DNA from 3 places in the Bacillus sp. N1(2025) genome. Region 3 is predicted to be linked to each of the others. Evidence: riboswitches for the same ligand, from Rfam matches in the RefSeq annotation. Region 3 holds a riboswitch; each other region holds the start of a gene.
The links. Region 3 has a riboswitch for thiamine pyrophosphate ahead of ACNFN4_RS19110 (hypothetical protein). Riboswitches for the same ligand answer to the same signal wherever they lie in the genome.
Positions count from the first base shown of each region.

Region 1: linked by a shared signal. The riboswitch ahead of ACNFN4_RS10305 (ECF transporter S component) and the one ahead of ACNFN4_RS19110 (hypothetical protein) in region 3 are both predicted to bind thiamine pyrophosphate.
Region 2: linked by a shared signal. The riboswitch ahead of thiC (phosphomethylpyrimidine synthase ThiC) and the one ahead of ACNFN4_RS19110 (hypothetical protein) in region 3 are both predicted to bind thiamine pyrophosphate.

Region 1 is NZ_JBLTJB010000004.1:13,589-20,082, forward strand. It holds gene ACNFN4_RS10300 (glycoside hydrolase family 18 protein) at 70-1,332, opposite strand; TPP riboswitch at 1,481-1,594, shown strand; gene ACNFN4_RS10305 (ECF transporter S component) at 1,774-2,373, shown strand; gene ACNFN4_RS10310 (ABC transporter ATP-binding protein) at 2,360-3,997, shown strand; gene ACNFN4_RS10315 (energy-coupling factor transporter transmembrane component T family protein) at 3,972-4,733, shown strand; gene ACNFN4_RS10320 (STAS domain-containing protein) at 4,779-5,612, opposite strand; gene ACNFN4_RS10325 (S8 family peptidase) at 5,832-6,494, shown strand, end outside.
Region 2 is NZ_JBLTJB010000004.1:427,982-436,227, reverse strand. It holds tRNA gene ACNFN4_RS12620 (tRNA-Cys) at 1-6, shown strand, start outside; tRNA gene ACNFN4_RS12615 (tRNA-Leu) at 14-102, shown strand; tRNA gene ACNFN4_RS12610 (tRNA-Leu) at 348-429, shown strand; gene ACNFN4_RS12605 (Na+/H+ antiporter NhaC family protein) at 575-2,146, shown strand; gene ACNFN4_RS12600 (Type 1 glutamine amidotransferase-like domain-containing protein) at 2,231-2,929, shown strand; TPP riboswitch at 2,979-3,089, shown strand; gene thiC (phosphomethylpyrimidine synthase ThiC) at 3,211-4,983, shown strand; gene ACNFN4_RS12590 (FAD-binding protein) at 5,024-6,379, opposite strand; gene ACNFN4_RS12585 (FbpB family small basic protein) at 6,639-6,818, shown strand; gene ACNFN4_RS12580 (ABC transporter substrate-binding protein) at 6,821-8,246, shown strand, end outside.
Region 3 is NZ_JBLTJB010000011.1:72,447-80,692, reverse strand. It holds gene ACNFN4_RS19130 (HAD-IIA family hydrolase) at 1-543, opposite strand, end outside; gene thiD (bifunctional hydroxymethylpyrimidine kinase/phosphomethylpyrimidine kinase) at 524-1,372, opposite strand; gene ACNFN4_RS19120 (class I SAM-dependent methyltransferase) at 1,387-2,145, opposite strand; gene ACNFN4_RS19115 (thymidylate synthase) at 2,142-3,152, opposite strand; gene ACNFN4_RS19110 (hypothetical protein) at 3,149-3,613, opposite strand; TPP riboswitch at 3,691-3,794, opposite strand; gene ACNFN4_RS19105 (hypothetical protein) at 3,912-4,292, opposite strand; gene ACNFN4_RS19100 (Cfr family 23S rRNA (adenine(2503)-C(8))-methyltransferase) at 4,402-5,451, opposite strand; gene ACNFN4_RS19095 (hypothetical protein) at 5,602-5,805, opposite strand; gene ACNFN4_RS19090 (dihydrodipicolinate synthase family protein) at 5,949-6,743, opposite strand; partial or broken gene ACNFN4_RS19085 (DinB family protein) at 7,019-7,515, shown strand; gene ACNFN4_RS19080 (cupin domain-containing protein) at 7,777-8,246, opposite strand, start outside.

The DNA.
Region 1 (6,494 bases), on a different contig from region 3:
ATTTTAGATTGTCCAAAAGAAGACCCGTTATCATAGGAAAAAAAATCACTTGCGGAGGGGGACATGCAGCTATATTTTTCGGATCGTGAAAAAGTTCCTAAGCAGCCACGGGCCCGGTTTGAAACCGAGCGTTAATTGCCACGCGCCGATCGCCTGCAGTCCGAACTCCCGAACGAGAACCATTTTTTCACTCATGCTCCGCACATCCTCAAACCACACTTCATGCGTTCTTCCATTTTCATCAGTATACCGGAAGTAAGGGGAACGCTCCTGCTGGGAATAACGGATCACTGATTGATGCTTCATGGCCGTTTCCATGGCGCGCTGATTGGAGATGGCGGATCCGATCGTTCCGGGACGGTACGGAATCACCCAATCATACCCGTACAGCGGAACACCGAGAATCACTTTTCTTCTCGGCACCCTGCTGATGGCAAAATTGATCGTTTGCCTGACCTCTGTCAAAGGCGCCACGGGTCCCGGCTCACTGCCGGCGTGGTGCCAGTCGTACGCCATAATGAACATATAATCGACGACGGCTCCGATTCCGCCGTAATCATATCCCCTCAGCCACGGCACTGCATCACTTGTTTTCGCCGGAACCGATATCGTTAACGCGAGCTGATGCTCTGAAAGCCGGGTTTTTAACTGCCGGAGAAATCCTGTGAAGAGGTCCCTGTCAGCTTCTCTGACCCGTTCAAAATCGATATTTACACCGCCGTATCCCTTTCTTACGGTTAAGGAGACGATATTGTTGACGAGATTCGTTCGTGCCGTCGGATTTTGCAGCACTTGATGGGCTAATTCCGGACTGAATCCCCCTTCTGTCAAATTTGTAATAACGGCAAGCGGGCGCACTCTGTTCTGCCATGTGGTTTCTATTGCGGTTCTGTCGTTTAAATCGTTAATGATATCTCCGTTCGGGCCAAAATGATATTCAAACAAAGAAATCGCCGAAGAATACGGCGCAAAATCATTAATTAACTCTCTATCCGCTTCAGGCGTCCGAATGACATAAAATTGCAGGGTTCCCGCAAGATAGTTAGAGATATCAGGGATCTTCACTTTCATACCCGCCCGCAGCCGGTTCGGCGGAATATCCGGGTTTGCCTGCATCAGCTGCATCTGCGGCACATAAGCCTTACCTGCGATAACGGCATACGTATCATTCGGCTGAACCGTATATTCATTAAGAGGGATTAAAAGCGCCTGCCCCGGAACGATATTCGTTTCCTCAAGCCCGTTGACGCTTCTGATGCTGTCAACAGGGTATCCGTACTTTCTGCTGATGGAAAATAACGAGTCGCCAGACTGCACTGTATGAACAAACATAGATGTCCTCCGTTTCCTTTTGATCAAAAGGGCTCTTCTTATCTTTATGAATGATCATCCGGTCCGATTCCAAACTCTGTTTGGAGAAAGGCTGTTTACAAATCAGACATGATCAACTATGATGATGTCATCATAAAAAACTGTATAGGAAACGCACTAGGGGTGCTGTTATCGGCTGAGATAAAACATGCGGCAGGCGTGTTTTGATCCCTTATAACCCGATCTGGATAATACCAGCGTGGGGAAGTGCAGATTGACCGGAGCGCAGGGTTTTTCCCCATGCGTTTTCGTTCTGCTGCTGCATATTCCCTCGGATATGCAGTTTTTTATTTTTCATTAAAAAACGGGGGAGGACACCGCAATATGAAACTGAATATAAACCGCCTGTAAAATCATCTCTTTCATACATACGACTATCCGATAAGAAAGCAGGAGATCACAATGAAAAATTGGAAAATGAGAGAAATTGTCGTCATGTCCGTCATCAGTGTTGTATTTGCTGTCATTTATTTAGTATCAACTCATGCAAGCAATATAGCGGCAGGGTTTTTCGGCCGAATGAGCTACGAACCGATTTACGGTATCTGGTTTATCGTCTCGGTAATTGCCGCGTACATTATTCAAAAACCGGGAGCGGCTCTTGTTTCTGAAATCATCGCCGCGTTTGTGGAGTGCTTACTCGGAAATCCGTCAGGGCCGATGGTGATTCTGATCGGGATCGCACAGGGAATCGGTGCGGAAGCGGTCTTTTTTGCGACACGCTGGCGGATTTATACCCTGCCCATGCTTCTTTTATCCGGTATGGGATCTTCTGTGACGAGCTTCATTTATGACTTGTTCGTTTCCGGATACTCTGTTTTGAATCCGGGTTTATTAGCCGTCATGCTTCTTGTCCGTCTGATCTCAGGTGCGCTTCTTGCCGGCCTTCTCGGCAAAGCAATCAGTGATGCGCTGGCTTACACAGGGGTGCTGAACGGCATGGCGCTCGGAAAACAATTCAAGAAGAAAAAGAAACAGGTGAACCAAGATGCAGGCATCTGAGCCCCTTCTATCGGCCGGCTGTCTTACCTTTTCTTATGATCAGGATGAAAAGCCGATTCTTCAAAACGTGTCCTTTCAGCTCCGCAAAGGAGAGCGGGCTTTATTGCTCGGGCCGAGCGGATGCGGCAAAAGCTCGCTCGCTCTTTGTTTAAACGGTCTGTACCCGGAAGCATGCGATGGGGTTCAATCGGGCACCGTTTCTTTATACGGAACACCTCTTTCACACCTGACAGAACCCGCCGCCAGATCCATCGGCGTCGTGTTTCAAGATCCGGACCAGCAGTTTTGCATGCTGACGGTTGAAGATGAAATCGCCTTCGGCTTGGAAAATTTGCAATATACAAAAGAAGATATGGACGCAATCATCAATGACGTTTTAGAAAAATTAGAGATCACTCATCTGAAAACGCGAACGATCGCTTCGCTGTCAGGCGGTTCAAAACAAAAAGTGGCGCTTGCCTGTATCATTGCGATGGAACCGGAACTCATTATTTTGGACGAACCGACGGCACAGCTTGATCCATATTCCGCACGTGAATTAGTGCGGCTGATCAAAGATCTACAAGCAAAAAAAGGCTTCGGCCTTCTCGTTATCGAACATCAGCTTGATCATTGGGCGCCGTGGATGGACAGGACGATTGTCCTTGACGAAACGGGTCAGAAGGTGATGGACGGAGAGACGGACGTTATCTTTGAAACAAAGATTGAAGAGCTGATGCAGCTCGGCATTCCGATTCCGCGTGTGATCTCATTGCAGGAGCACGTCAGCATTCCTTTTACATTGTGTAAAGAAAAGCTGTTTCACGAACCTGTACCATCTCTGCCCGAACCCCGGCCCGCCGCGCTTTCGGCAGAAGACGCGCTGAGCGTTCACGAGCTGTCATTCTCAAGAGGAGCAGACGTCATTTTTCAGGATGTGAGCTTTTCCGTAAAAAAAGGTTCAATCACCGCGATTGCCGGCCCTAACGGAACAGGAAAATCCACGCTCCTTTCTGCCGCGGCCAAGCTCATCCGTCCGCTGAGCGGAGACATCAAAATAGACGGCAGACCGATTGATTCCTATTCTGAAAAAGAGCTGCGGCGGCTGACCGGATATGTTTTCCAAAATCCTGAACACCAGTTTGTCACAGATTCCGTCATTCAAGAGCTGATGTTCGGTTTTGAAAGCAGCAGACCCGCAAAGGAGAAAGCTCTTCAGCTGTTAACCCGATTCGGCCTGAGACGCCATGCCTCACAGCATCCGTTTTCTTTAAGCCAAGGACAAAAACGCCGGCTCAGTGTCGCGACAATGCTTATGCACAATGTGAACGTTTTGATGCTTGATGAACCGACTTTCGGACAGGATGCCAAAACGGCGCGGGAGTGTATGCAAATGCTCCGTGAGATTCAAAAGGAAGGAACGGCTGTTTTGATGGTGACACACGATATGGAACTCGTCTCAGATTATGCCGACACGATCCTTGTGCTCTGCGGCACGAAACTGGTATTCCGGGGAACTCCCGACGCTTTATTTTCTGATAACACCGGGATCGCCGAGCAGGCGCATTTGGCTTTGCCGCTGCGGTATGAATGGATGAAACACGACAGGAGGCGGAGAAATGAACTTGCGGCTGGAGGCTGTTAACCCGTCAATAAAGGCGGCGGCTGTATTGTTATGCGTCATTATGCTGTCGTTTATTTATAATCCGTACACCCCTGCTTTGTTTTATATCATCATTGCGGGAGGCGTCCTCTCGGCGGGGCGTGTGCCGCTGAAAAAATGGCTGCTGTTCACGATTCCGTTTGTCATTCTGGCCTTCGGTTCTTTATGGACAGCCGCCGTATTCGGAAACGTCCCGACAACCGGAAGCAACCTGCTGTTTAAGCTCGGGCCGATTGCCGTCAACAGTGATAACGCGGCGCTCGGGATTTCTATCGCGTTTCGTATTTTATGTTTTTCCGCTTTGTCGATGATGTTTCTTTTCACAACCGATCCGATTCTGTTCATGCTCAGTCTGATTCAGCAGTGTAAGCTGCCGCCCAAGCTTGCATACGGCGTTATCGCGGGGTTCCGGTTTCTCCCTCTTCTGAAAGATGAAATCCTGATCATCCGGCAGGCGCACAGAATCAGGGGCGCGGCGTCTGATTCAGGGCTGAAAGGAAAGCTCTCCGCCTTCAGGCGCTTCACCATTCCGCTATTGGCAGGCGCAATCAGAAAGGCGGAACGCACGGCGATCGCGATGGAATCTAAAGGCTTTACGGGGAGCCGAAACCGCACGTTTTACAGAACTGTTACCGTGCGCCGCGCCGACTGGTGTTTTTTCCTGCTCGTGCTTCTGTTATTCGGCGCAAGCTGGCTCATTTCATTGTTGTTTGTATAAAAACAGGCCGCCGGAGTGATTCGGCAGCCTGTTTTGTTATGTATGTTATTGATGATAATTGAGAGCCTGAGCGAGATTGGACTTGATCGTAATATCTGAGAAATTAATGCCGAGCTGTACGGCGGTTTGAGCGATTTCCGGCCTGATTCCGGATAAAGTGGACGTGACGCCGATCAATTTCAGCGCCTCAATTAATTTAAAAATCTGATGCGCCACCATCGTATCGACAACCACTACACCCGATAGGTCAATAAACAGATGTTCAATCAGCCGTTTGGCACATGTGCTCAGCGTATTTTCAAGAATGAATTTGGCGCGCTCCGTGTCAATATCGCCGACAAGCGGCAGCAGCGCCGTCCGTTTGCTCAGCGTGATAACCGGAGAGCTTAACTCCAAAATCATTTCTCTTTGCGCGTTCAGCTGCATTTTCGAGTTATGCTCGGCATGATCGACAAACGTGTAAATCGTAAAATCAAATACTCGTACAATTAAATTCTCCCATTTCTTCCTTTCTCCCTCTGCAAACGAAGATTCATGTTTATCGGCAAACGCATCATAATAACTGATGTATAGCCTCCGGTTTCTCATGAATTCACGGACCACATACTGGACGGGTGTATCCAGATGCTTCTGGTCTTTCGCGAGCTCAATCACCCACTGCTCGAACTCTTCTAAAAATTCTTTTTCCGGCATGATATACATTTTATTAATATGCCGGTAAAATTCTTTATCCTGCTCCGTCAGTTCTTCTGTGATGACAGGATTTGCCAAAGAATAAACCGAATTCGGGTCCGAATCTTCCATCGTTTCGATCCACTCTTCCGCAATTTGATCCGCTTGTTCTGTAAAATAGTCGTATAATGCTTCATTTATCTTCATATCTCTTCTCCTTTCCCATTTCCAATTATAGCGTCAGCGGGTCATGAATGAAAATAAAAGCTGTTAAACTATCCATTTATTTGAAATTTTTTAGTGCAATAGATTACGCCTTTTTTATGAAAATGCTTCAAATGACTCTTTCCGACCGGCATGCTCTGCCATAAAATAGTAGCAACACCCTTGTATCCACTCGCAAGCATAAAAAAGGAGGGCTTTTTTATGAATGGTGAAATGCATTTGATTCCTTATGTCACGGATGAACAGATCATGGATGTGAACGAGCTTCCAGAGGGTATTAAAGTGATTAAGGCGCCAGAGTTGTGGGCAAAAGGGTTTAAAGGCAAGGATATTAAAATCGCGGTGCTTGACACAGGCTGCGACATCAATCATCCTGATTTGAAAGACCGGATTGTCGGCGGGAAAAACTTCACCGATGATGACGGAGGCAAAGAAGACGCGATTTCCGATTATAACGGACACGGGACACACGTTTCCGGAACGATTGCCGCCAATGATTCAAACGGCGGAATTTCGGGTGTCGCGCCGGAAGCAAGCCTCTTAATTGTTAAAGTTCTCGGCGGTCAAAACGGCAGCGGCAAATACGAATGGATCATTAACGGCATCAACTACGCCGTTGAACAAAAGGCCGATATCATTTCCATGTCACTCGGCGGGCCAAGCGATGTGCCTGAATTGAAAGAAGCCGTCGCAAATGCGGTAAAAAGCGGTGTTCTGGTCGTTTGCGCGGCAGGAAACGAAGGCGACGGAGACGAGCGTACAGAGGAACTGTCGTATCCGGCCGCTTACAACGAAGTGATCGCAGTCGGATCAGTCTCAATCGCCCGTAAATCGTCTGAATTTTCAAACGCCAATAAAGAGATT
Region 2 (8,246 bases), on a different contig from region 3:
TCGCCTTTCTATTGCCGGGGTGGTGGAATTGGCAGACACACAGGACTTAAAATCCTGCGGTAGGTGACTACCGTGCCGGTTCAAGTCCGGCCCTCGGCACCAATTTAACTTTGAACGAACTATGTTAAATTGGTCATCAGTTTTCACATTATAAAACATATATGAGAGTGATTTGCATATTGCAGATCACTTTTTTTATATAATAAAAACGTAATGACTATCAATATAAGTTTCTTGTTTGTATCGGATATACTGCATTACCATTTAAAAAACTTTGCTAAAACCGTTGACGGTTTATAAAATACATGTTATATTTATATACGTCGGTTGAACACGACGCATTACATGCCGGTGTGGCGGAATTGGCAGACGCGCACGACTCAAAATCGTGTTCCTTCTGGAGTGCCGGTTCGACCCCGGCCACCGGTATAAAAAGGCTTCTACAATATGTAGAAGCCTTTTTTGTTGTATGAAAATATCCTCCAAGGCTTGTGAAAACATGATACCTGCTGATTGTATAAATCCGCTTTTTTCAAAGATACTAACAAGAAGTTCTTTGAAAGAGGTGTTTTTAGTGGAAGGGACTTGGGCTTGTCTTATCCCATTTATTCTGGTCATTCCCATTTCAATCATTACAAAGCAAGTGCAGTCCGGTCTGTTTATCGGTTTGCTGGTCGGAAGCTATCTTTTGCATCCCAGCTTGCTTGGCGGGATTGAACATATGGTTCAATATGTAATCAGCAATATTGTCGTCACCAATAATATTAGAATCATTGTGTTTCTATATTCATTTGCCGGCCTTGTAGGGATTATAAAGCTGACCGGCGGGATAAAAGGATTCGTCCATTTGATCAGTAAAAAGGTTAAAACCAAAAAAGGTGCGATGCTGCTTGCATGGCTGTCGACATTTGGCACGTTCAGTGAACCGGACTTTCGCATCGTCACAATTGCACCGATCATGAAAGCGTTAAGCAAGCGTCTGGACCTGTCGAAACAGAAAATTGCGTATGCCATTGAGTTTACGGCAAACCCTGTAATTGCCTTGATTCCGATAGCAACGGCATTTGTCGGCTACATGGTTTCCATTATCGGACAGGCCCTTAAAACGTCAGGAATAGATCAGCCGGCTTATACGGTGTATGTGAAAAGTATTCCCTTCAATTTTTTCTCCATTGTGATTATATTAGTCGGAATTTATTACTGCTTTTTTAAGAAACAAAAAGCGGACGAAAGCTTAAAAAAAACAGAAAAGAGCGGACAAACTTCTGCTCGCAAACATAGCAAAAATACGGAACCGATTCCGCGGAACAGCGGTGTGTTGCTTTCAAAAGGCTCAGGTTCATTCAACATGGAAACAGGGACGATCTCAGATATTCACGGTGGACATACGGGAATGTTCGAAAGTGATGAGAATGCTGACCAGCAGGAGGAGCTGGATTCGGCGCACCGTGGTTATATTAAGGAAACACCGATTCGGCCTTGGAATTTAATCATTCCGATCGGTCTGTTTTTGCTATTAACACTCTTTCTCAGCTGGTGGGACGGTCATTCAAAAGCACAAGGGTTTTTGAATGCTTTTATCAAAAGTGATATGCTTGGCGTCATGTTAACCGCATTATTGGCAGCGGTTATTGCAGCATTTGCTCTTTTTATGTTTCAGCGTTTTCATGCAGGCGAGCTTGTTACCCATTTTATTAAGGGCGGAAACGAATTGGTCAACGTTATTATTATGTTATCGCTGATTTGGGCCGTAACAGCAGTATCTGAAGATCTGGGATTCTCGAAATATGTTACTTCTCATTTAACGTCATGGATCCCTCATATGTTTATTGCGCCGTCTCTTTTTATACTGGGGGCTGTTATATCCTATTTTATCGGGTCATCCTGGGGGACTTGGGGGCTATTAATGCCGCTCGGCGTAACGCTGGCGGTTCAGTCACATACCAGCTTATTATTAGCGATCGGGGCTGTGTTTGCGAGCGGAACATTTGGAGCGTTTGCTTCTCCTCTCAGTGATAATACGGTGACAACCTGTACGGTGTTGGGGATCGATGTTGTGAAGTATGCCCGTTCGAAGCTTGTTCCGGCGCTTATCGCCGCAGGGATCTCCGTTGTGTTATACGGTGCGTTTTCATTTTTCAGATAACAAATACTTTTTGAAGGCGTTATCCGAAAATGGGATAACGCCTTTTTATGAGCTGTTATACTAGAGAAAAAAAGAGGTGATGACGTGAAGCAGATTATTGCAATGGGCGGCGGAGGCTTTTCCATGGAGCCGGATCATCTTGTGCTGGATCAGTATATTTTAGAGCAGTCGGCGCGGTCAAAGCCGAAAGTTTGTTTTTTGCCGACGGCAAGCGGAGATTCGGAGAATTATATCGGCAGGTTTTATCAGGCCTTTCAAAAGCTGCGGTGTGAGCCGGATCACTTGTCGTTGTTTAAACCGCCGGGTTCTGATCTCAGATCCTTTCTCATGAAGAAAGATATTATATATGTCGGCGGCGGAAATACGCGCAATATGCTTGTCTTATGGAAAGAATGGGGGCTTGACCGTATTCTTCGTGTGGCTTGGGAAAACGGCATCATGTTGGCGGGTCTCAGCGCCGGGGCGATTTGCTGGTATGAAGAAGGGTTGACGGATTCAGCTGGAGGTTTGAGAGAGTTAAGAGCTTTAGGATTTTTGCCGGGCAGCTTTTGTCCGCATTATGACGGAGAAGCGGAGCGCCGGCCGGTGTATCACCGTCTGATTTCAGAAAAGAAACTCAGGGAGGGCTATGCCGCTGATGACGGCGCTGCGCTTCATTATAAAGACGGTCAGCTGATCCGGACTGTCTCTTCCCGGGAAACCGCAAAGGGTTATCGGGTTTTTAATACCGAAGAAGGCGTTCGGGAAACAGAGCTTATGACTGTCCCGTTATCTGAATTTTGATAATATGCTTTTTTTTGTACACAACTTATGTTACGATGAGAGCGAAATCAATAGTTACTGGGGGTGCCCGTCTGAGCGGGCTGAGAGAGAAGCGGCGGCTTCTTAACCCTTTGGACCTGATCTGGTTCGTACCAGCGTGGGGAAGTAAAGGTTTTATTATTGTTGAAGAAAACAATAATAGTTTCTTTCTGACTGCAAAACCGGGTTCTTCTTTGAACCCGGTTTTTTTGTGCTGGTGCTGAGCTTGGTTCTGTTATTCAAATGATAAAGGAGAGATTTGTATGCAAAATCAATCAGTACAGCAAGCGAACATTTCCATTATGTCGAGTTTTTCCGGCAGTAAAAAGGTTTATGCAGAAGGTTCTTCGCCCGATATACGAGTGCCGATGCGGGAAATCAGCCTGAGTGCGACTACGGGGGCATTCGGGGAAGAGGAGAATGCGCCGGTCCGTGTTTATGATACGAGCGGGCCGTATACAGACCCGGATGTACAAATTGATATTCATGAAGGGCTGGGGGCGCTCCGCACAAAGTGGATTACCGGGCGCGGAGATGTAGAAGAATATAACGGACGGACCGTGAAGCCTGAAGACAACGGTTATAAAAAAGAGGGCCGTGCCGCCGAATACCCCGGCCTACAGCGAAAACCGCTTCGGGCCAAGCCGGGGAAAAATGTAACACAATTGCATTATGCGAGAAAAGGCATCATTACGCCGGAAATGGAGTTTATCGCAATTCGCGAGCATGTGTCTCCCGAATTTGTCAGGGAAGAGGTGGCGAGCGGACGGGCGATTATTCCTTCTAATGTCAACCACCCGGAAAGCGAGCCGATGATTATCGGCCGGAATTTTCATGTGAAAATTAATGCAAATATCGGCAACTCGGCTGTTACATCTTCTATCGAAGAAGAAGTCGAAAAAATGACGTGGGCGATTCGCTGGGGCGCCGATACGATGATGGACTTATCCACGGGAAAAGACATTCATACGACGCGTGAATGGATTATCCGCAACTGTCCCGTGCCTGTGGGGGCGGTGCCGATTTATCAGGCGCTTGAAAAAGTAAATGGCATTGCCGAGGATTTAACGTGGGACATTTATCGTGACACATTGATTGAGCAGGCGGAGCAGGGCGTGGATTATTTCACCATCCATGCCGGCGTACTGCTTCGTTACGTCCCGTTAACGGCCAAACGCACGACGGGAATCGTATCCCGCGGCGGGGCGATTATGGCGCAATGGTGCCTGGCTCATCATCAGGAAAGCTTTCTGTACACGCATTTTGAAGAAATTTGTGAAATCATGAAGACCTATGATATCGCTTTTTCACTTGGTGACGGGCTTCGCCCCGGTTCGATTGCGGATGCCAATGATGAGGCGCAGTTTGCGGAATTGGAGACTCTCGGAGAATTGACGGAGATCGCGTGGAAGCACGATGTGCAAGTGATGATCGAAGGACCGGGTCATGTGCCGATGCATAAAATTAAGGAAAACATGGACAAGCAGCTGGAAATTTGTAAAGAGGCGCCTTTTTACACGCTCGGGCCATTAACGACGGATATCGCTCCGGGTTATGACCACATTACTTCAGCAATCGGCGCGGCGATGATCGGCTGGTACGGGACGGCGATGCTTTGCTATGTCACGCCGAAGGAGCATTTGGGGCTGCCGAATCGTGATGATGTAAGAGAAGGCGTCATTACGTACAAAATCGCGGCACATGCCGCAGACCTTGCTAAAGGGCATCCGGGTGCACAGATCCGTGACGATGCTCTGTCTAAGGCGCGGTTTGAATTCCGGTGGCGTGATCAATTTCATTTGTCGCTTGATCCTGAAAGAGCAATCGAATATCATGATGAAACGCTGCCGGCTGAAGGCGCAAAAACGGCTCACTTCTGTTCGATGTGCGGTCCGAAGTTCTGCAGCATGAGAATTTCTCAGGATATTCGTGATTATGCGAAGGAAAACGGACTTACTGAAGACGAGGCCGTCAATGAAGGGCTGAAAGAAAAAGCAAAAGAGTTTGCGGAGAAGGGAAGCCGCTTATATCAATAAAAGAAAAGATGAAGATGGAGTTTGCCCATCTTCATCTTTTTTAGAAAAACGGTGAACGGCGAAGCGGCGGAATGCTCTGTTCAAATCGGAATATATTTTCCGGATCGTATTTCGTTTTGACTTGACGGAGGCGGTGAACATTTTCTCCGTAATATGTTTGCAGCCAGTTTCTGATTTCTCTATCAGGCCAATTCACGTAATCTCCCATCGTTTCTCTTGATAGGGAGGTTCTCAGTCCTTCGATCCAGCGGACATTTTGTCTTTCTTCTTCAGCAGCTGTCCAAGTTGTAATATATTCTTGGGCAATGATTGCGTTGCGATAGTAGAATGCCGTTTGGTCCGGAGCGATCCGTCCGGCCGCCCCGCCGAGAGACTGCTGCCAGACACTGGCGTTTTCGTTCGGAGCGTGCTCTAAATAGCGCTTTAAAGTGGAAATCGCGCGTGAAGATAATGGTTTTTCAATAAAGGATCCTGACCGCTTCATCTTTTGCGGCTGATTGCCTCCCGGGCTGTTAAAAAAGGCTGCCGCTTTAATAAATGGCACTGTCTTGACCATGCCGCTTGCCGGTTTTCCCGCTTTCATTAACGGAGCCAGCAGTTCTTTCAGCTCATCCTTTGTCCCGGTAAATTGACCGAGCGCTTCTATGCGGTTTACTTCCTTAGGCCAAAACTGAATTGATGAGGTAAGCCGGTTGTCTGTAAATGGAGCCCAGCGCTGCCATGTGTTAAATACTTCCTCAAAATCATCCCAGCCCCAAGTGACAGAAAAAACAGACACGCACGAGATCGGCACGGCTTTAAACATCATGGATGTGACAATGCCGAAGTTGCCTCCCCCTCCGCCCTGAGACGCCCAAAATAGATCAGAGTGCTTTGAGCGGTTGACTGTGATCAAGTCAGCACCCGCTTTTTCGTCCGCTATGATCATTTCGAGCTGGAGGAGACGATCGCAAGTAAGTCCGGCTGTCCTTGTTAAATATCCGATTCCTCCCCCGAGCGTCAGCCCCGTGATTCCCACATTCGCAATGGTTCCCGCAGGAAGGGTCAAGCCGTACCGCCAGAGTGTCCGGTAGACTTCTCCCAATTCGGCTCCCGCTTCAATCGAGACCAGCCGCGTATCCTCATTTACTCTTATTTTCTTCATTTCACTGAGATCAATGACTAGTCCGTTATTTAACAGGGAAAAATTTTCGTAGCTGTGTCTTCCGCCTCTGATACGGAAAGGCACATTGTTCTCACGCGCCCATCTCAGCGCATTGAGGGCGTCATGTTTATTTTGACAAAACACAATGATGTCTGGATATCTTTGCAGGCTTAAATTGATATTGGTTCTTGCAGCATTATAGTCCGGGTCATCTTTTTTGACGATGCGACCGGTCAATGTTGTCTTTTCCACATTCTCACTCACTTTCACTTGTACTCTGCTATGTTTTCTAGCATATGCGGAAAAATGAGAGAGTGTATGAGGAAAACCCCCGGAAGGAAACGATATTTTAAATTATAGTTGACAGGTAGGGATTGTATGAATTAACATAATCATTACATATTTCCAAACGATGGCTGATCGGATCACCGAAGGCTCTTATCTTTTAAACAGATAAGGGCCTTTTTTGCGTGAAAGTCATTGAATGAAATGAAAAGCGGAGGGATGAAAAGTGGCGTTAAAAAAGGTATCACATGTGCGCAAAAAGAGCAAAAAACGAAAAAAGTACAGAAAACACACATTGAATTTCGAACTGCTTGTAGAGAAAAACAAACGGGAGATTATGAGAAATGAGGAACAGATGGAGCAGATTTATATAAAGATAGATGAAAAGCATGCGGGGGTTCGATAAAGATGAAGGAGAGAAAATGGAGGATAAAAACAACGGTACTCGTGCTGTCGGTATCCATCATGTTATCAGGGTGCGCGTTAGGGAGTGCCGGAGAAGAACCGTCATCTGCGGCTGATAAAAAGGAAGAAACACGTATCGCCCATGTCAAGACAAAGGAATTTAAAGCTTCTCATCCGGCGGCGATTCCCGCTAAATCGAAAGCCAGAACTGACACTTTTGTTGCTGGGATTTCCGCGCCGGGCGGCGTGTTTCTGCCGTACTTTTACGAAAACGGCTGGGACGGAAATGCGACAGATCCTATTTTTGAACCGTTAGTCAAACTGGATAAAACGGGGAAGCCTGCCCCGGCTCTTGCGGAAAGCTGGAAAATTTCCAAAGATCAGCTTACATACACGTTCCGTTTAAGAAAAAATCTCGTTTTCAGCGACGGTTCACCATTGACCGCAAAGGATGCCGCATTCACTTTAACACTGCTGCATGATCCTGCATACGCGGGCTATGAAGATATCACCACGGCCTATATTAAAGGCGGTAAGGCTTACAAAGAAGGAAAGGCAAAGACGATAGAGGGCATACGCGTCCTTGATGACAGAACCATTCAAATTACGACTGAGAAAGTCAGTGCGAAGTCGCTGCTTCTTTTAGGCGGGCAGGTGCTGTCAGAAGCCTACTACGGGAAGAAATATCAATTCGGCAAACTGGACTATTTAAAAGAGCTTTATGCCAAACCGCTCGGAGCGGGACCTTATCAATTTACAGAATACCTTCCGGGACAGGAAATACGTTATCAGGCTAATGAACACTATTATGCCGGAAAACCGAAAACGGAAAAGCTGATTTATAAAATTATCGATCCGTCAACTTCTCTTCAGCTGTTTGAAACGGGTGACCTTGATTACGCTTCTTTCTCACCTGATGATGATACGGTTCAGCATTTAAAAAGTCTCGGTTTTGCCAATATAAGCGTATCTGTCGTGAATGATTACGGGCTTGTGTACGTCAATCACAAGCGTCCGCCTTTTCAAGATAAGAAAGTGTCCCAGGCGCTTATTTACGGACTTGACCGTCAAAAAATCGTCGATGTCCGCTTTAAACGCTACGGAGAGGTCGCGAATGTTCCGGTGTCTCCGGTTTCGTGGGCTTATGATGACAAAGGTGTCAATCGGTACGCGTTTAACCCTGAAAAAGCCAAAAAGCTTCTCGATGAAGCGGGCTGGAAAACGGGCAAAGACGGTGTACGTGAAAAAAACGGCAAAAAGCTTGAAATCAGCTATTACACGTCTAAAGCGGATGATGATTTCATCCCGATCGCGAAAGAAAATTACGCGGACATCGGAATCTCATTAAAACCGGAAGTCATGGATTTTAATACAGAAGTAGCGAAAATAAATGACAAACAATACGACCTTGCCGCCGTTTCCACCTCGC
Region 3 (8,246 bases):
TCCAATTATCATCGGCTCTTCAGCAGCTGCTGTTTTAACAGCCGCGACTATAGCGCCTGTCGCGGGAGCTGGTCCGTTAGCGGCAGGAAATGTTTTATCCCCGTTTGCAGCGATAAATGAAGCTCCGCAGCGGATGAGGTTTACTGCCTTATGCACATCCTGAAATGTAATATTTTGATCCCATCCAATGACAACAGCCTCCGCCTGATCTTCCGTAAGATCAATACCGGCCTTTTGAATTTCACTTTTAAGTTGGTCATTTCCCAATATATATGCCTTCTTTATTCCTTCACTGACAAGGTAATCAGCTGTTGCCCACCCCGCAGTAAACACTTCACCAATACTTGCTGAAATCCCCAGTTTATGAAGGCGTTTCACAATCGTTTCTCTTGTAACACAAGGATCATTCGTTAAAAAGCGAATGGCTTTCTTTTCTTCACGGAGTCGTTTTAAAGAGGCCACAGCTCCTGGTAAAGCTTTATCTCCTATATATATCACTCCGTCTAAATCAAATAAAAATACATCATAATTCTTGGAGATCATCGTAACACTCCTTAAGCGGTGTCTCTTGGTTAATAGTTGAGCGATACGCAAAATGATTTGTAGGGCCTTGTCCTTTCCCGATTCCTAAGGGATGTTTAATGGCTGCTGAAATGAATTCCTTTCCAGTTGCCACTGATTCCGGTATGCTGTGCTGCTTTGCCAGCTCTGCAGTTATCACAGCTGAAAATGTACATCCTGTTCCATGAGTATGCTTTGTATCAAAGCGGGGAGAAACAAATTCCTCGAAATCCTCGTCAAAGTACAAAATATCACGGGCTTCTCCGTTCAGGTGCCCCCCTTTTACGACAGCACTTTTTGCCCCGTATACCTCCACTATTTCTTTCGCCGCATCACGCATCTGCTGTACAGTCTCGATTGATTTGCCGATGATTACTTCCGCTTCCGGAATGTTCGGTGTAATAACAGTTGTTTGGGGTATTAATAATTTCTTCAAATGATCAATGGCGTCCTTATGGAGCAGATGATGTCCGCTTTTAGCAATCATAACCGGATCCATCACATACGATTGAATATTTGCGTCTTTTAACTTTTCTGCCAGCAATTCAATAATTCCTATACTTGCAAGCATACCGGTTTTGACAGCATCCGGTTTTATATCATCCATGACACAGTCTATTTGCTGAGATATATTCTGAAGAGACATCTCCTCAAAACTTTTCACACCAAGTGTGTTTTGTGCAACAACTGATGTAATAACAGCCATTCCATATACCTTTTGTTCCTGAAATGTTTTTAAATCCGCATGAATTCCCGCCCCTCCGGAAGGATCAGTCCCAGCAATCGAAAGCGCTTTATAAATATCCTTCAACTTACACTCCTCCTTCAGGCAGGTTTCACTGCTTTAAAAATGACAAAAGGCGGATATTCCTTTTCACATTTCCAATTATTAAATTGAAACTCTTTCTCTATGGCTTTTACATGCTCTTGGTCAATATCGTTTAACGTTGGTTCTGATAAAGTTACATTTTCAAAACCTGCATGAGTTAATAGTTTATAATACATTGACTTCGGCCAATGAAAATCATTTAAAATTAAATCTGCTTGTCCCGGAACATGGAGCCATTCATTTCTTTCTTCTCCGTAAGAATATTCTTTCCCCGGTATTCCATTGCGGAAGGTTGAAAATTCAATTCCGGTTGAATCAGGATTCGTATCGAGTATGACAAATGAAGCTCCTGGTTTTAACACACGAAAAATTTCATTTATGATACCTTTGATACGCTGGTCACTATCCGTATTAATAAAAACATAACAGGCCATTGCAGCATCAACTGAGTGATCTGGTAAGAAGGAAAGATTATCGTGTTCAATTAAATGATAGTCCACATGAGGATGTTGTCTTTTTGCCTTTGCTATATCTAACATCTTCCTTGATTCATCGACTGCGATCACATTGCAGCCTATTCTGTCAGCCAGCCTGTAAGCTACCTTTCCCGGACCGCATCCGAAATCGAGCACCTTTTTAATCTCCGCTTTATCAAAAGTACGAAAAACAAACTCAAAACCTAACGTTTGTTCTAAAACGTCATTATAAGCATCGAATTTACCAGCAACACTGTCTTCTTTCCATGAAGTTTTCATTGAATTTCCTCCTTTTGCTCAATTGAGAAATAATGAAACCACTTATTCCTGACGAAAAATTGATATATAGGAAGTAAACTTTGAAATAGAGAATGATCCATATCCCGTTTATATGCAATATGCTGGTATATACTGAAAAGGAAAAGAATCTGTTTCCAGTAATCAGGTAAATCAAGCATTTCAATATCGTTTTTAGTCATAGAAATGTGATCTTTCCTAAGTAATTCTTCATACTTTAAGACTGTTTCAATGGACGGCCAGTTATTTCCCTCAGGCATTTTCGGAAATTCAAATTCCGGAATATCATGGTGATTTTCAGCTTCCTCAAGCACCGTTTTCGCCCATTCATGATCTGAATCATAAATATGGATTGATCCCGCATTATGAAAATATTCTCCGACTTCTAAACGCAGTTCTCTGGCCATTAATTCCTGCATGAACGTAAATGAGAAAAGATCACTGATCATCCCGCGAAAAGCATCATTTGCACGCATGACAGAAGACATGTATAATTCGCCTTCCCTCACAAAAAACTGCAAACCGATTGTGCAGGAAACATCTATATTTTCTGAAACGAAGAGTTCCGAAGCATCGAATATTTGAATAAATGCCCTTTTTGAATCAATATCTTCTTGTGTCAAAAGATTTTTTATTCTATTCCATTGATTTAGTTTTGCATTTCCGAATTCAAATATTTTAGGCCCGTACGCAGTGCCTGTTAATGTTTTTTTATTCATTGAATATGAAGGCATTTTTTTATTGTAATAACTGATAAAATCTAAGTCGTTACTCCCCGATAAATACCATAACACTTCAGCAAAATTAAACACGATATTGGTTTTTCTTGAGGATAAATAAGTGACACGTTCTATTGGATTTTCCAGAGTCAGATGGTAGTTCAATTGTTCTCTGCTTTTTTGTCCGCGCGGTGAATTGAAAAATTCAGGGTTGTGATAGATGTCATACAGCGTTTCCGTATATGCTTCATGAAAAGTTCTCTTTCTCATTGAGATTCCGCCTTATATGCTGCAAAGATATTTTTAATGTTCTCTAATAAATCATCTGTATCTTTATAGCTGATGTACTCAACATCCGCCACTGCATTTAACCCTTGAATTAAGAAAGCATAATCCTTGTCCTTTTCTAGAAATAGCACGATCTTTTTTTTCAAGGCAGAAGCCCATCCAATTTCTATATGTGTTCCGGGAGAAGCGGGTGATCCGGGGAATGCTGCAAAAAGGTCGCAAGTGCTTATTTCATCAAAATCAATTTTAGTGCATTGAAGGGGTGTCATGAAATCTTTCCCCCACCCTTCCCGCTTGTGAGCATTATGAACCAGCCATCCTTCATTCTCAAAAAAGGAAATTAATGATTCCAGCTTTCCCCTCTCATACGTACTCATCAATCCAGTTTTCTCATCTACTAAACTTTTAAAAGGCCCTGCCAGAAAAACTTTTTTAGTCGCCACTTCATATCACCCTTTCAAAATAAATAAAGCCACTTTCCTCTATGGAAAGTGGCTTAAATATAGATAAGATAAAGAATCTCTCTAATTTTTCACTTCCCTACGCTGGTATTAACCAAATCAGGTTCAAAGGGTCAGGACGTATTGTCTCTTCTCAGCTATTAAAGCTCCCCCAGTGACTTTTTATAAATATTTACTTTAATTCTATGCTACTCCATATAAATAGTCAAACAATGACCGGCAAAAAGCGCTGCGGATATCACTGGGATTCCCCTTCAATATTGCAGCTTACCCACTAGTTTTAAAACCTTCCGGCCTCTTTTTTCCTGCCAACGAATAAGGTGACCGTAACACTGGCTGAACTGACCAAAGTTCCCAGGACGGCAGCAAGAATTGTCAAAAAGCCATTGGGGATCAGAAATCCAATCGGAATGAGCCCCGCAAACGTGAGGACGATAAAACATTGATAGACTCCGGATATGATTCTCACAACCAAGCTGCCAAAAAAGGACATGACGATTGGCGGAATGAACAAACATAAGATGATTCCGAGTGAGATCAATAAAATCATAGGCTCGTCAAAAGAAATGACACGATCGCCGGGAGACTCTTCAGCAGCCGCGAATACAGCAAATATAGACATTATCAGCGTAAGAAAAACAAGAAAAAACCTTTTCAGCAACGTTATGACTCCTTTTTTTATAAAAACGGGTATCTTTTTTTCAATCACAATAACCATTTTATGTTATCAAATGAAATAATATGAAGTCAAACCGAGTTCTGCACCTGATTTATCGGTTCTTATTTTTTTGATAATTTCCATATAATTGTCCGCAAGCAGCATCTATATCAATGCCAAATTGACTTCTGACGGTCACGTTAATTCCTGCTGACTTTAATTTTTTATAGAAGTTTACAACTTGTTTCTCATTTACTTCTTCAAATCTCATAGGTGAACTAACAGTCGGGTTATATCTAATGATGTTTACATGGAACAAGTTCCCTCTCTTATATCTGCTTCTTAAAAGACGTACTACTTCATTCGCATGATCAATAGAATCATTAACTCCCGGCAGCATAATATAAGCAATATAAACTTTTCTTGAGGTCACACGTATATGCTCATCTAATGTGTCCATTACCTCCAATAACGGGAAGCGTTCATTAATCGGCATTAACTTGCTTCGCTGTTCATTAAAAGGAGAATGTAATGAAAACGTCAGGTTGACCTGCGGATAATCCTGAGTGATTTTTTTAATGCCCGGAATAATACCTATGGTCGAAATAGATAACCGACGAGGGCTTAAAGCAAACAACTCCGGATTTGTAAGCACATGTAAAGCATCAAAAACTTGTACATTCGCTAATGCTTCTCCCATTCCCATAAAAGAAATACTGTCAATTGAATGTCCTTTTAAGTGAAAGTACAAAATTTGGTCAGTCATTTCATCTGATGTTAAGCTGCGTTTTAAACCAATATCTCCTGTTGCACAAAATGTACAGCCAAAATGACAGCCGCACTGCGAGGATATACAAAATGACTCCCAGCCAGCTTTATATTTCATATTGACCGTTTCTATTTTTTCGTCTCCTGAAATTTCAAATAAGACTTTTGTTACTTGCTCAGAATGCTGCACTTTTAAAGCAGCAATATTTAAAATTGACTCTCCAAACTCATTCATTAACAATTTTCTCAAGGATTTAGGAAGAACCGTTATTTCATTAAAATGATTTATTCTCCCTTTGAACACAGCATTTTTGATTTGATTCATTCTAAAATCAGGAAACTTATTTTGTTTCAGGAACTCTTGAATTCTTATATACTTGTTTTTTTGTTGCATGTTTTCTCATCCTTCCATAAAACTCTGGTTTGTTTGAGTAAATAGAAGGGAGTGATCATCTAACCTTTTTTTAAAATCAGGCACAAAAAAACACCGACACAATTATCGGTGTTACGCTTAAATAACATCATGCACAAATAAACAAGGACATTATGTCATTGGATTATCGTTTATTTGACATAGAGAAAAAGCACCGATAACTGTTTTTGTATGATGATTTGGCTTAAAAAAGGACAGACTGCTCCCTTTATCCGCCAAGATGTTTCCAATTTTTGCATTTTCACCATACAAAATTCCATAAATCGTTATCATCGCTTTCACCTCTTTCTTGTCAATATTAGCAATAATCACCATATCATAAGGGTTCCCTTATGTAAAGTTAAACAAATGCTTACGCCTCCGCTAATGACAGTATTATATAACTTGCTTATTAAGCCTAATCCAAGTACAGAAAGCGCGCTGATCACATGTTTCACTTATCCGCGACGGAACATTTCTTATATAATGGGTGACCGGCAGCTGCCTGCTTGAATCCCAATCTTCTTATAGTGATTTTTTATATTCATGACAGTATGATGATTTGTCACTTCAGCAATCAGATCGTTTATTCGATCCAGATTAATCGGTTTATTTTCTGATAAGCTGTTGAAGCTTTCTCTGATTTCTTCAGGATAGACATTTCCGGCCATGCTTGACAGGCCGTTACACCCGTTACTCAGCATCTTCGGAAATTCAACGTCTCCTGCCGCAAACAAAATAAAGTGATTAGGGAACTCTGTTTGTTTATGACGCAGAACGTCTCCTCCTTCTTTCAGCCCCCTTATCCCCGGATGCCGGCTTATTAAGTCTTTAAGCGCTTTCTCACTCAGATTAAAACCGGTCCGGCCGGGGTTATTATAAAGCACAGCCTCTTTAGAGGTATGACTGAGAAGTTCGTCAACGTAATAAACGGCTTGCTGCTGTGTCGGTCTTATATAAGGAGAAAAACCAATCAGTACAGAATCAATATTGGTTTTCTCGATGTGTTTCATCAGTTTGACGGCATCACTGGTTCTTACGGCTGAAACACCGAACATCAGTTCAACATCTTCAAATTTTCGCTGATTAACATACTCAATGATCTGAAGACGCTCATCTATGCTGAGTGAATGCTGTTCACCAGTCGTGCCGCATATGAGTAACGAATGGATACCGCTGTTTTTCAAATGTTCGACAATAGCATCAAATCCTTCTAAATATAAACTTTCATCTTCATGAAAAGGCGTAGGGATAGCAACATTAAAATTTCGCATGAGAATGTCCTCCAAGTACATATTCTTGAATATCTGCAGAGTATCATATAACACTGTCTGACATTTAAAAAGGTACAGTTTCAGAAAACTCGACATGTCAGATGTAAAGGCCGACACACAAAAAAAGCAGGCAAAGAGAGCCTGCTTCATTGCTTCGTCTTACAGCGGCCCATTCCCCGGATGGCTTGACAAATATGAGTAATAAGGCAAACTGATATAAAAATTGTGCTAATGAGGTGGGGTTAATGATTTTAGATTTAAAAGGTGAAACGCACATGGATCATCTTGTGGGAATGCTGTATTCTGCCGTTAATGAAAATTACAGCCGCTTAATATCCATTGTGTCAGACATGTCACAGCAGGAGATCGATTATAAAGGACCAAATCAAACATACAATAGTACAGCTCAGCTAATAAGACACTTAGCATATGTTGATCTCAACTGGATATTCAGAATAAAGGGTGAACCGATACCAAAGCAGCTTGAAGAGAAGTATGGACCAATGTTAGATCAGAACAATAAGATCCCTTTCATTTCCGGTGTTTCATTAAAACAAATCTCACTGATTATGAAAAAGTATTCAGCATGTTTAAGTCTGTTTGTTATCAATTAACTGACGATCAGCTGAATCATACAGTAGATTATGAAGCAGAAAAACAAGCAACCATTCAATGGGGAATATGGCATATGGCAGACCATAATAGATATCATCAAGCTCATATTCATCAGCTTCGCAAATGGTTTGAAGAGAAACAGAAACTTGGCAGTTAAAGCCGCTTATTAGGAGGAGCAAGGATAAATTCATTACAAATGTCTATTTTCACTGACTGCCAATCAATTAAAATGGTCAGACAAAAAAACCACATTTGCTGTTGAAAAGTTGTGGAATAAAGCATCGCATCAACTGCACTATGACAAGCTGAACCCGTTAATTATTTTGTGTTTCAGCCATTCAATCGCTTTATTTCATCATGCTGTCCCAATACCATTTTTTCTATAGTCTTTGCAGCAGCAAAGTCCTCTGGAATCCTACTAATCTTCCGCAGCCGCTGCATCTGCCTTTGTCACATGAACTGTACCAAACGGATGGTTGGGAGGAGCATAAATTGAATATAGTTTTAACGGCGTATTACCCGTATTAATAACATTGTGCCAAGTGCCGGCAGGGACAACAATGGCATAATCATCATAGACATTTCTCCGGAAACTTAAATTATTTTTACTCTTGCCCATTTTAACTATCCCTCGGCCTTGCTCAATCCGTAAGAATTGATCTACGTGAGGATGGATCTCCAAACCGATATCTTCTCCAATACCAAGACTCATCAAAGTAATTTGAAAATGCTTTCCTGTCCATAGGGCCGTACGGAACGTATTGTTTTGTTTTGCGGCTTTATTAATATTCACAACAAATGGTTTTGGTCCATAATCTTTCAAGAGAAGGTTTCTATCTTCGTATGAAGGATCATAGTTATTTGGAACAGTCCAATAAACAGATCTTC